3 regions of the Solibacillus sp. FSL R7-0682 genome follow, and region 1 is predicted to be linked to each of the others. Evidence: riboswitches for the same ligand, from Rfam matches in the RefSeq annotation. Region 1 holds a riboswitch; each other region holds the start of a gene.
The links. A riboswitch is a leader RNA that binds a small molecule or an ion and turns the genes downstream of it on or off. The one in region 1 is predicted to bind cobalamin.

Region 1 (4,344 bases):
TCGTTTCAGGCTCTTGTCGCGTTTTTAAACCACAATCAGGGTTTACCCAAAATTGCTCCTTCGGTATAACTGCTAAACTTTCCTTTAAAATATGCGTCATTTCCTCAATAGATGGTACGCGTGGACTATGAATATCGTACACTCCTAACCCAATACCAAATTCATAAGGATTTTCTTTCAATGATGCAATCAATTCTCCGTGACTTCTAGATGTTTCAAGAGAAATGACATCTGCATCTAGCGCCCGAATTGGCGCGATAAAATCATTAAATTCGCAATAGCACATATGGGTATGAATTTGTGTGTCGTTTTGCACAGCTGAAGTAGCTAATTTAAACGAATTCACTGCCCATTGCAAATAGTCCTCCCAGTTTTCTTGTCGAATGGGTAAGCCTTCACGAAGTGCTGGTTCGTCAACTTGTATAATACGAATACCCGCCTGCTCTAGTGCGTCAATTTCCTGGCGTAGCGCAAGTCCAATTTGGTACGCTACCGCTGCCCGAGGGATATCATTTCGGACAAATGACCAATTTAAAATTGTCACAGGTCCAGTTAGCATTCCTTTTACATAGTTGTCTGTTAATTGCTGTGCCTCTGCTACTTCTTTAACAGTCATCGTTTCTGTCCATTCGACATCCCCATAAATAATCGGTGGTTTTACGCAACGTGAACCATAGGAAACAACCCAAGCATATTGCGTGAAGGCAAAGCCCGTTAGTTTTTCACCAAAATATTCGACCATGTCTGTTCTCTCAAACTCCCCATGAACGAAAACATCTAAGCCAATTTCCTCTTGAATAGCAATCCAACGTGCTGTTTCTTCTTTTACAAAGAATTCATATTGTTCATGAGATAATTCATTTTTCCGCCACGCTGCTCGGTTTTTCTTAACGGCAGATGATTGTGGAAAGCTACCGATTGTCGTAGTCGGAAAATCAGGTAATTGCAAGGACTCTTTTTGTATTTTTTGGCGGGCTTCAAAAGGAGCTGGTCGCTTAAAGTCGTCTGCCTTTACTGCTTTCATTAATGCATCTACTCGCTCATTTTTTCGTACAGGATGAGTAGCTAGCGCTTCAATTGCTTGCATACTAATTGCTACACTATTTGCCTTTTTCCAACTGCCTGTTTGTAAATAACCACTCACTGCAACAATTTCTTCGATTTTTTCATTTGCAAAGGCTAAAGTATTTAGTAATACTGGATCAACGTTTTGCTCACTTTTAGTTGTCACCGGAACGTGCTGTAGACTGCATGATGAGCTTAACCACACATTTTTTGCTTCACTTAATTGCATAATAGCTTTAACACCCGATAATGTTTCTGCCAAATTTGCTCGCCAAATATCACGTCCATTAATAATCCCAATTGACAATACTTTATTTGTTGGAAAACCATATTTTCGTAATGCCTGGTAATTCTCCTTTTTGCCATGAACAAAGTCTAGACCAATGCCAGCAACTGGTAAGTGGACGAGTGTTTCATATGAGGTAAGTGCTTCAAAATACGTTTGTACCATTAGCTTTGCAGCAGGTACACTTTCAGCTAATTGCTTGTAAATTTCTTCGATTAGTTGAACTTCCTGCTTAGATAAATTTTTCGTGAGAGAAGGCTCCTCCAATTGAATCCACTGTGCCCCAGCTTCCACCAGCTCATTTAGTACCTGGGCATACAGTGGAATAAGTGCGACAATAAACGCTGCTCGAGATTTTTCGTTATAGCCCTTTGATAAATCAGCAAATGTATAGGGACCAATTAATGTAGGCTTAGCATTAAAGCCTAAATCCTTCGCTTCAAGGTAGTATGTTAAAATTTTATTTTTCTTTAGTGTTAATTTTTGTCCCTCATATTCTGGCACGATGTAATGATAATTCGTGTTAAACCATTTTGTCATTTCACTTGCAATTACATGATCTGTCCCACGAGCCATAGCGTAATAAAGCTCTAAATTTGTCACGTCCCCAAGCGACTCGTAACGACTTGGAATTAGATTAAACATTACAGCTAAATCTAACATGCGATCGTAATATGTAAAATCGCCCACTGTTACCAAATCAAGCCCAAGGTTTCGTTGACGTGTTATTTGTGATTTACGGAGTACCTTCATCTGTTCCTCACATTGCTGTTCGGAAATTTCTTTCTTCCAATACGACTCAACTATACGTTTCCATTCACGTTGCTCTCCGATATACGGATAACCAACAACTGTACTAACTACACTCATTTGATAAGCCTCCTTTTTTTACATAACCAAAAAGGCTACTTTCCGGTAATGGAAAATAGCCTGGACTTATCTATGCATCTTGAAAAAGCGTATTTAAAGTACGCACATTCGCACAGAACACCACCTATTTCCTCGTAGGCATTTGGTGTGTACTAGAATGAGGCAGGTCTCCTGACTTCTCTTCAACGCTCTTCTTGCCTTCCCGTTTTACAGTGGCATTAGTTAGATTCGCTCCGAGTTACAGTTGCGGGACAGTGTTGGATTTGCACCAAGCTTCCCTTTTAAGCTTATTCTCATAAGCACCTCTTCTTACACGTTATGTAATTGGTTAACACTATATCATAAAAACTTTAAAATAAAAACTAATTTTCTGATAAATTAGTTTTTTCTAAACATTTAATGCAAATACACGTATTGTTTTTAATCGACCTCTGAAGTTGATTTAATAATTCAGGCTTAATGGTAACCGTCATGCACCAACAATTTTTTGCATCTTCAATTTGACAATGGTTTGCTTGATTGCAAATTGGGCAACTATTTGCTGTCAATGAACTTCCCTCATTTCTAGTTCGTAATAGAAAACGCCTTGCACACGAATTCATGCAAGACGCTTTATCCATTATAGATATTTTTTTACAGCTTCTACCGCCTCTTCTACCGTCGAAACAATGACACCATTTTGCTTAATGAGTCCAACGACAAATAAGTTTCGGTAAATAAACTGATTTTCTGTTCCATCTGCAATAAGCGCGTCAATTTTTTTTGAATTCGTTCGCCCTAATTGACGCACATCTGAAAATAACGCAACAATTGGACGATTGAGCATTGAAAACGCACCAATCTCTGCAGCGACACCCGAATCTATTTCCACCCCATCAATAACAGCTATTAAAACATCACTTTCTTTTAAACTATGTATATCTGCCTGTGCAATTGCTAAGCTATTTGCATAGGCATTTTTATCGTTTATGGCATCATTTTCTTGTGGTACGTATAATTCAATTGACGGCATTGCCGTACGGAGCTTGTCGGCAATTATTTCATTTACATAGCGGTCTCCGATTGAAAATAGACCATTCGCTAAATAAGCTTTCATTCAAACACCTCATTATTTAATTTTAAATGTTTTTACAACTTTCCATGTTGTTACGCCTATTAAGAGGCCTAATATTACATAAAAAGGCCAGCCAAGTGTAGCATCCGCGCCACTTGCAATTTCTACCGTCTTCCATACGATATATGCAAATAATATATTGATGATATTTTTCGTATAATTAAGTAATTGGCGACTATTTAAATAAAAGTCCCGTGCATTTGATTCGTTTATCCGCGCTGGGTAGTTATGAGTTTCTGGATTTTTCTCAAAAATCATAAGAAAAAATTGCATAAACGTCGCAATGACCGGCAAAATAAAAAGCTCATATTTCGATCCCCAGCGGTCTACCTCCCCATTTGCACCGTAATGTGCTGGTACTTGCTCGGGTAAGCCGCTCCAATTAAATAGTAAAATTGAAAATAAACAGGCAAGTGCCACATAACCAATCGTGTCCGCTAGCCACTCTGACTTTGTCTTTGCAATATGTAATTTTGGGCGATTATATTCGTTCATAGAAAACCCTCCTCACCTAGTATACGGTGAGATTAGAGAAAAAGTTTCAAGACGCTTTGTACGCTTTATTATAACAAATCATTTATACTAATGGAAAACCATGTCCATTTTTTGATGGGAGAATTGCTATGCTAATAGATATTATTCAATTTTTGCGTGAAATAGATCAAGTCATCTTTCGCTACATAGAAGAGCTTGGACTCTATATTTATTTATTACTCTTTGCTGTTGTTTTTAGTAAAACAGCCTTTGTCATTTTTACATTTTTGCCTGGGGACAGTACCGTCTTTACGAGCGGTACTTTAGCAGCGATCGGAAAGCTTGAGCTTTGGGTGCTTTTCATTTTATTCATTATTGCAACAACCCTTGCTGATAGCAACAACTATTTTATTGGCAAAACCGTCCGGAAAATCCCGCGCAAACGTAATATTTTTATGCGCTTTATATCCGATTCAACAACGGAAAAGGCAGCTCAGTTTTTAAACGACTATGACCGAATCGCTATTACATTTTC
Region 2 (4,344 bases), 1.1 Mb from region 1:
ACATTAATTTTAGTAACACATGATGTGGATACGGTATCGGATCGAGTGAGCCATGTTGCTTGTTTAAATCAAACGATCCATTTCCATGGCTTTAAAAATGATTTTGATACGATTTCTGAAGAGCAGCGGGCAAGCTGGTACGGTCATTCTGTTCGAAAGATTCATTAAGAGGAGAAGGCAGAAATGATAGAAGCGATATTTAATTATGAATTTTTACAAAACGCCTTTTTCTCAGGGCTTATTATAGGGGTCATTGCTCCATTACTTGGTGTATTTATAGTCGTACGCCGCTTATCCTTAATAGCGGATGCACTATCCCACGTGACGCTAGCAGGGATTGCTGGGAGCTTATATTTAAGTCAAACGTTTGTTGGGTTAGCGTTGCTAAATCCTATTTATTTAGGGATTATCGCATCGGTAAGTGGCTCTATATTAATTGAGCGCTTACGTAGGCTATATAAGCATTATGAAGAGCTTGCAATTCCGATTATTATGTCAGGTGGTATTGGTATTAGTGCTATTCTAATTTCTCTTGCAAGTGGCTTTAATACAGATTTAATGAGTTATTTATTTGGATCGGTATCGGCAGTATCTAGACAGGATTTATATGTAGTATTTGCAATTGCTATTGTAGTGGTAGTATTTTTATTAATTTTCTTTAAAGAACTATTTGTTTTATCCTTCGATGAAGAATTTGCAAAAGCGAGTGGTCTCCCAGCTAAGTGGATCCATTTATTATTTATGGTTGTCGTCGCATTAGTCATTGCAGCGAGCATGCGTATTGTGGGGATTTTACTTGTTTCAAGTTTAATGACTTTACCAGTAGCAGCTGCGATGCGATTAGCACGCGGCTTTAAAGAAGCGATAATTTACTCTATTGTATTTGGAGAATTAGCGGTAATCATTGGACTTGTATCGGCGTTTTACTTAAACTTAGCACCAGGTGGTACAATTGTTGTAACATCAATCGTTATTTTATTATTCGTTATAGTAAGTAAAAAACTTGTCTTAAAAATGACAACAAAAGCGGAAGGGGAAGAAGTACTGTGAATATAACGCGTGCGTGGGAAATATTAAAAGATAAAGGCTATAAAAAAACAGATAAACGAGAGTTAATATTAAATATGTTTGCAGCCACTGATAAATATTTAACAGCTCGTGATCTATTAGTTGTACTTAAAAGAGACTTCCCAGGGATGAGCTTTGATACAATTTATCGTAACTTAGCAACATTCGTAGAATTAGGTATATTAGAAGAAACAGAGCTTAATGGAGAGCGAAATTTCCGTATGCAATGTGAATCGGATCATCATCATCACCATTTTATTTGTCGAGATTGTGGAAATGTGAAGGAATTGTCAGTTTGTCCGATGGAATTGCTAGGAGAGAAGCTTCCAGGCTATGCGGTTGAAGCACATAAATTTGAAATTTATGGGAAATGCCCGGAGTGTTTGTAAGTGAACGAATTATTAAAGATTTCGCTACTTCATCCATTTAAATTGTGTGTATTGAAAAACTATTTGCATAATTTAGAGGATATGTTAAAGTGAATTTACAAATTGAATAAGTTTGCAGGAAAAAGATGCTTTTTGCATAAATGGGAATTCGGTGTAAATCCGAAGCTATGTCCGTAACTGTAAGCACTGATGAACACGAGTAAATAGACCACTGCTTTTTAAGCGGGAAGGTACTTGTTAGTAAAACGAAGTGCAAGCCAGGAGACCAATCTTTTTCTAATCGTAACAACCCTCTTCGGAATTAAAGAGAATGTACGGCAAAGAATACTCGTATTCTATTATTTTATAATATGACGTTTTTAGCCATCCATTGTCTTGGATGGCTATTTTTATTTGCCATTTTCAATTGTTTCAAGGGGAAATAGAGCATCTTAAGGGGGAAATAAGATGAAAAAAGATATTCGCTTTTCATGCTATCCATTCATGCGTGAAAAAAGCTCGTTAGTCGATTATGAAATACGTACGGATTCATTAACGACAAGGATTGGTGCTGTGTTACCAACAATATTGCATGATGAGAAAGGGCAAGTAGTGCTCCAGGATTTACAAGTCATTCATCCACTTGCTTACCATGTGAATGGTTCGGTTCGTGGAAAGCTAGCCATTACAGAAGACGATTTAAATTGGTTAAGTGCGCGTTATGACTTTTATGTCAGCCAAGTTAAAGACACGATTCAGCAGTTTTTATTACCACAAGGTGTTGAAAGTGCTGCTCGACTTCATATATGTCGAAGTGAAGCGAAAAAGTCATACCGTGCTTTACATAAAGTAAGCGAAGAACGTGACATACCTGAAATTTTATTTGATTTTTTAGGATTACTAGCAAATATATTTTTCGTTATGGCGGTTTATTTAAACAAACAGCATGCGCATAGTGAAACACCATTTATTAGTAAATCCTACCCGATGAAAAAGAAAAAGGAGAATAACGATGAAATTTAAGATGAAATGGGTCGCACCACTAGCGGCAGCGTTATTATTAACTGCATGTAATTCAACAGAGGATTCTGCAAAGGAAACACAGAAAGGTGACACAGCTAAACATACAGAAGAGGAAGTAGTAGAAGGGCCTTATACGGTAGTAGATGACCGTGGAATTGAAGTGACGTTTGACGCAGTACCAGAAACGATTGTGTCACTACAGCCGAGTAATACAGAAATTTTATTTGAACTAGGTGTTGGCGATAAAATTGTTGGTGCTACGGACTATGATACGTATCCAGAAGCAGCACAAAAAATTGAACGAGTTTCAACTTCTACAGTAATTAATGCAGAACGTATTGTTGAGTTAAATCCAGACGTCGTTGTTGCTTATACAATTGGAGATGAAGCACAAATTACACAGCTTGAAGATGCAGGCTTAAAAGTATTCGTTATTGCATCCGCTACATCGTTTGATGATGTTTACTCAGATATTATTCAATTATCAGAAGTAATGGCAATTGAAGAAAAGGGACAAGAAGTAGTAACTACAATACAGGGGCAAATTAAAGAGGTTCAGGAAAAAACAGCTTCTGTAGAAACAAAACGTAAAGTTTACTATGAAGTTTCACCTGCTCCAGACATTTGGACAACAGGTAGCGAGACATTCCAGCAAGAGATTATGGATGCGGCTGGTGTAGAAAATATATTTGCAGATCAATCTGGCTGGTTAAGTGTTACGGAAGAAGATGTCATCACAAGAAATCCTGAAGTAATTTTATCACCTGCTACATATATGGAAGATGCTATTGGTGAAATTTTAGGTCGTGCAGGATGGGACAAAATAGGTGCTGTAGCTAATAAACAAGTTTATTTAGTAGATGGCGACATAATGTCACGTCCAGCACCACGTATAGGTAAGGCAGTTCAAAATATGGCGGAAGCAGTCTACCCAGAATTATTTAAATAAGGTTACAATGAAAGGAACAGGCTTTTAATGAAGCTTGTTCTTTCTTTTAGCGTTTACAAGGTGGTGGACTGGTTGATTTTTATTACGGGTGGCGTAAGAAGTGGGAAAAGTGCATTAGCGGAACAGATGATATCGCAATGTGGGTTAGACAAGCACTATCATTATATAGCGACGGGTGTTCCATTTGACGAAGAAATGAAATCACGCATTCATCGCCACAGGATGGATCGTGAAAATCAATTGTTAAATTGGCATACAATTGAAATGCAAGTGGCATTTCCTGAAAATGCAAAAAACTTTTCGGGAAATGATGTACTATTGTTTGAATGTGTCACAACATGGCTTTCAAATGTTATGTATGCTGCAGAAAGAGTAAAAGACCCACAACAGTTTATTCATACGCAAATTGCTTTATTTCAACAACAACTGCTTTTTTGGCAGGAGCGAAGTGTTAAAATGATTATTGTTTCGAATGAAATACTAGATGAACCAGCCTCAAAGTACGATGAAGTAAATCAATATCGTAAATTACTTGGTGGGCTTCATCAATGGCTAGTGAAACAAAGTGAAGAAGCGTATGAGGTACAATTTCAACTTGTACAGCGTTGGAAATAAGGGGTGAGCAAGTTGAAAAATAGTGTGACTGGATTTTTTTTAGCATGGCAGTTTTTCTCCTCAGTGCCAGTAAACAAACAATTACATATGAATAAAAAATCTGTTACGTGGATGTATGCAAGCTTACCAATTATTGGTCTTATTATGGGGAGTACTTTAGGTACAGGTATTTATCTAATATGGAGCTTTAGTAATCTTTCGAATATACTTCTAGCCATATTACTTGTCGTTGGGATGATAGTCTTAACGGGTGGGCTTCATTTAGATGGATGGACCGATATGAGCGACGCATTTTTTTCTTATGGAGATAAAGAGAAACGG
Region 3 (4,344 bases), 1.7 Mb from region 1:
TAATATAAACTTCTCCGTTTGTAGGCTTTATTACTCCACTAATCAGCTTTAATAATGTCGATTTCCCACTACCATTTGGACCGAGAATACCAAGAATCTTGCCTTTTTTCACGTGAAACGTCATATTTTTAACAATCGATTCCCCTGCATAGCCACCTGTTAATTGATGTACTTTTAACATTACGCTACCCCCTTTCTTCGTTGCTTAAAGAATATATAAGCAAACACTGGAGCCCCAATAAAGGATGTAATCACCCCTATTGGAAGCTCTATTGGGGCAATAATTGTACGGGATACTAAGTCACAAATGACAAGTAAACTTGCACCGTTTAAAAAAGAAAGACTTAATAAATGTCGATGATCTGCACCGATTAAAATCCGGACCATATGTGGTACAACTAACCCAACAAAGCCAATCGTACCAGATGCTGCTACTGCGGCCCCTGTTAAAATCGAACCACCTGCTAAAATGATATATTTACTCCGTTTTACATCTACCCCTAAATATTGCGCACGTTCTTCTCCGTAAATCATCGCGTTTAGCTCACGGCGCTTTAACCAAAGCATGACCGTTCCTATTATCATAAATGGAACAACCATTTTTACATATGGCCAGCCGCGCATCGACACACTACCCAATAGCCAGCCAATTATTTCTCGGAGTTGCTCACCTGTTAAAGCAACCATCAATGAAATACATGAGCCAAGAAAAGAACTAAAAATAATTCCTGTTAAAATTAAAGTTTCCATTTTCATCGTACGGTCTACTAGCTTCGCAAAGCTTAATACGACAAACATTGTAAGTGCAGCACCAGCCATACTAAATACCGGTAGTGTAAACGTTCCTAACACCGGAATTGAAATGCCTAAAAAAATTGTCATAACTGCACCAACGGAAGCCCCTGATGAAACACCCAGAGTGTATGGATCCGCTAATGGATTTTTAAGTAAGCCTTGAAATGCTGCACCCGCAATAGCCAGTGATGCCCCGATTAATGCTGCTAAAATGACACGAGGCATACGAATTTTCCAAAGGATGCTGTATGCTACAGGATCCGTCGTTTTATCCCATAATGTCGAAAAGGGAATATCGACCGAACCAAATGAAATACCAATCCAAACACTGCTAAAAAGTAATACAATCGATATTACATAAGCGATTGTATATTTTTTATTCATTAAATGCCTCTGGATAAATTGCTTCTGCGATTGACTCAATACCTTCTACAATTCGAGGACCTTGACGTGTTGTTGTATCGCCATCAACAAGTTTAATATTGTCAGTCTTCACTGCCTTCATTTCTGCATATGCTGCATTGTTTGAAATAGCATCTATATCACTCTCATACGTGACTAAAATCACATCTGCATTACTACTCACAAATTGCTCAGCACTATACATTGGCCAACCTAGCTCTTGCACAACATTTTCAACATTCAGAACATCTAACATCTCATCAATAAAAGTATCCTGCCCTGCTGCATATAAATCAGGTTCTGTTCCAACAACGATAAATACTGATTTCTCTTCAAGGTCCGTTACTTTGTTTTCGATTTCTGTAATCCCTTGCTGTATAGAGGCAATTATTTCAGTCGCTTCAGACGTTTTCCCCGTTAGCTGACCAATTTGCTCGATCGTTGTATATGTTTCTTCAAAAGTTAAGGCATTTTTTACAACGAATACTGGAATACCTATTGCTTCAAGTTGTGCTATCGCTTCTTCACCAAAGCTATAAAGCCCTGATTCGTGCGCTAATACTAAGTCCGGTTGCAATGCAATAATGGCTTCTATATTGAATTCCATTCCACCTACTTTTTCTTTCGTAGCCGCTTCTTCTGGATAATTATCGTTATCATTAACTCCGACTATTTGTTCATTTAGCCCTAGTTCGAATAAAATTTCAGTATTGGATGGGATAAGTGATACGATGCGCTCCGGTGCTTTTTCCATTGTCACTTCTTTTTGTAAAGCATCTTTTAACGCCACTGGAAATAGTGCTTTTGTTTGTTCTGTCGTTTGATCCGTTTGTTCTTCATTAGGTGTCTTATTTGTAGCTTCCTCCGCACCACATGCTGAAAGAATTACGAGTGATACAAGTCCTACAGAAGATAATTGTTGCCATTTTTTCATTGATAGTTCCTCCTCAAAAAGAAAAGCCTCCTACATTAGGAGACTTAAGATAAAAGTAAATAATATAAAAATTATTCACCCCATCCTATCCGCGTAGGTATCATTTGGGTAATGTAAAGGCAGGTCTCCTGGCTTATGCTTGAACATTTCGTATCGCCTTCCCAATAAACATAATCAGTGGCTTTTGATACAAACTAGCATTTACAGTGGCGGGACCGCATCGGATTTGAACCGATTTCCCTTTTACTCCTTATTTTCAAATAAAAATAAGAACCTTCACACGTAATATTCATTTTTTACTTCTTACATTATAGCGGAAATTAAATTTAATGTATGTAACGATTGGAAAATTTTCAGAAAATTCCTCTATAATCATTAAAGAATTGCTGTTTCCGCTAAGCGTTTTATTGTTAAATCGTCCATTGGTGGATTGTGAAGACCCGCACGCACATCTCGGTAATAGCGTTGAAGTGGATTTGAACGTTGTAAACTTTTTGCCCCGACAAGTCGCATTGCCTTGTCAACAACATCGATCGCCGTATTCGTTACGACATGCTTTGCGATATTGATTTCGTTGACGATTTCAGCTTTTTTTGTAGCATCATTGTATAACTGCGCAACTCCATAAATCGTAAAACGTGCATTTGTTAAAGCTAAATCCATTTCTCCAATTAACGTTTGGACATTCGGTAGTTGTGCAATCGTCCCTTGAATACTATTTGGTGAATGGTTTTTAGCAAACTGTACTGCATAATCCCTTGCTGCTTGAGCAATTCCTAAATATGTCGCAGGTATTAATAACAGCCATCCATTCAGTTTAAAACCTGTAGAATAACTTGGTATTTCAACTAAATTAGAGCGCTCCACACGTACATGATTAAGTACAAGATCATCGCTTCCTGTACCACGCATCGACATAACATCCCACGTAGTTTCTACTAATACACCCTTAGCTGTTTTTGGAACGAGGAAAAACCCTAAATGGTTATCATCTTCAATCCAGGCCGACACTAAAAAATAATCTAAATCTGGGGCTCCACTCGTATAATTTTTACGTCCATTAATAAGATAGAACTCCCCATCTCTTACAGCTGTTGTGCCTGGTTTTCCCCCTCGTACAGGACTACCCATGGCAAATTCGCTTACTGCCCGGTTTACGGTCGCTCCATTATTGACCTGCTCAGCGAACCAGTCTATTTTTTCTACAGGCCAATAACGATTTTCAAAAATTTCACCGACGTTTTGAATTGTCCATGAAGCTGCTAACCCCGTGCTACCACAATAACTTGATAATGTTTCATGAAGTAATACTGCATCATAGACCGATAAACCAGCACCGCCATATTGTTTTGGTAAAGTAATTTTTGTATACCCTATTTCACGTAGCTTTTTGAAATTTTCAAATGGAAAAATAGATTCTTCATCTATTTTACGAGCGTTTGCTTTAAAGCTTTCCTCCAATGTCTCTAATTTTTTTAACCATTCACGTTGTTCTTCCGTATGAATAAATAATTGTTTACTCAAATGAAACACCACCTATTTTATTTATTCTACTCTCCACTCTATTATTGAGTTCAATATTAATGTCGGAAATTCCTGAGTCAATTATATAGGAATTATTTCAAGCTAAAAATAAGGGAGCTTTCTTCGTTTGAAGAAGGCTCCCTTAAAAGTAATTTACATTTTCTCTGGTGCTGATACACCAATTAATTTCAATGCATTTGTAGCTGTCGGCTTCGCCTTTCGCTACAGAATGGGATTGTATTTTTACAGAAGTTTGTTGTTTACATTTTTTCTGGTGCTGATACACCAATTAATTTCAATGCATTTGTAGCTGTCGGCTTCGCCTTTCGCTACAGAATGGGATTGTATTTTTACAGAAGTTCGTTGTTTACATTTTTTCTGGTGCTGATACACCAATTAATTTCAATGCATTTGCTAATGTTGTTTTTACTGCTGTAATTAATGCAAGACGCGCTTCAGTTAGCTCTTTGTTATCTTGGTTTAATACTTTTTCCGCATTGTAGAAGCTGTGGAATGCAGCTGCTAAATCTTGAATGTAGTTGGCGATACGGTGTGGTGTGCGGTGTTTCGCTGCATCTGCCACGATTTGTGGGAATGCACCCACTTTTTTCAGTACGTCTTCTTCTTTTTCAGCTGTTAATAACGCTAAATTTTCTAAAGAAGCTGTAAATCCTTGCTCTTGTGCTGAA

Region 2: another riboswitch for cobalamin. It lies ahead of MKZ17_RS14320 (hypothetical protein); the one in region 1 lies ahead of metE (5-methyltetrahydropteroyltriglutamate--homocysteine S-methyltransferase).
Region 3: another riboswitch for cobalamin. It lies ahead of MKZ17_RS17275 (ABC transporter substrate-binding protein); the one in region 1 lies ahead of metE (5-methyltetrahydropteroyltriglutamate--homocysteine S-methyltransferase).

The regions. Positions count from the first base shown of each region.
Region 1 is NZ_JBBOUI010000001.1:1,761,174-1,765,517, reverse strand. Features, by position in the region: gene metE (5-methyltetrahydropteroyltriglutamate--homocysteine S-methyltransferase) at 1-2,221, opposite strand, end outside; cobalamin riboswitch at 2,366-2,543, opposite strand; gene MKZ17_RS20585 (cysteine-rich CWC family protein) at 2,584-2,823, opposite strand; gene MKZ17_RS09040 (nucleoside 2-deoxyribosyltransferase) at 2,841-3,317, opposite strand; gene MKZ17_RS09035 (DUF1648 domain-containing protein) at 3,330-3,830, opposite strand; gene MKZ17_RS09030 (DedA family protein) at 3,959-4,344, shown strand, end outside.
Region 2 is NZ_JBBOUI010000001.1:2,813,385-2,817,728, reverse strand. Features, by position in the region: gene MKZ17_RS14335 (metal ABC transporter ATP-binding protein) at 1-168, shown strand, start outside; gene MKZ17_RS14330 (metal ABC transporter permease) at 184-1,050, shown strand; gene MKZ17_RS14325 (Fur family transcriptional regulator) at 1,047-1,457, shown strand; cobalamin riboswitch at 1,550-1,745, shown strand; gene MKZ17_RS14320 (hypothetical protein) at 1,905-2,459, shown strand; gene MKZ17_RS14315 (ABC transporter substrate-binding protein) at 2,449-3,408, shown strand; gene MKZ17_RS14310 (bifunctional adenosylcobinamide kinase/adenosylcobinamide-phosphate guanylyltransferase) at 3,481-4,023, shown strand; gene cobS (adenosylcobinamide-GDP ribazoletransferase) at 4,036-4,344, shown strand, end outside.
Region 3 is NZ_JBBOUI010000001.1:3,439,122-3,443,465, forward strand. Features, by position in the region: gene MKZ17_RS17265 (adenosylcobinamide amidohydrolase) at 1-181, opposite strand, end outside; gene MKZ17_RS17270 (FecCD family ABC transporter permease) at 181-1,179, opposite strand; gene MKZ17_RS17275 (ABC transporter substrate-binding protein) at 1,172-2,131, opposite strand; cobalamin riboswitch at 2,233-2,424, opposite strand; gene MKZ17_RS17280 (acyl-CoA dehydrogenase family protein) at 2,507-3,655, opposite strand; gene argS (arginine--tRNA ligase) at 4,023-4,344, opposite strand, start outside.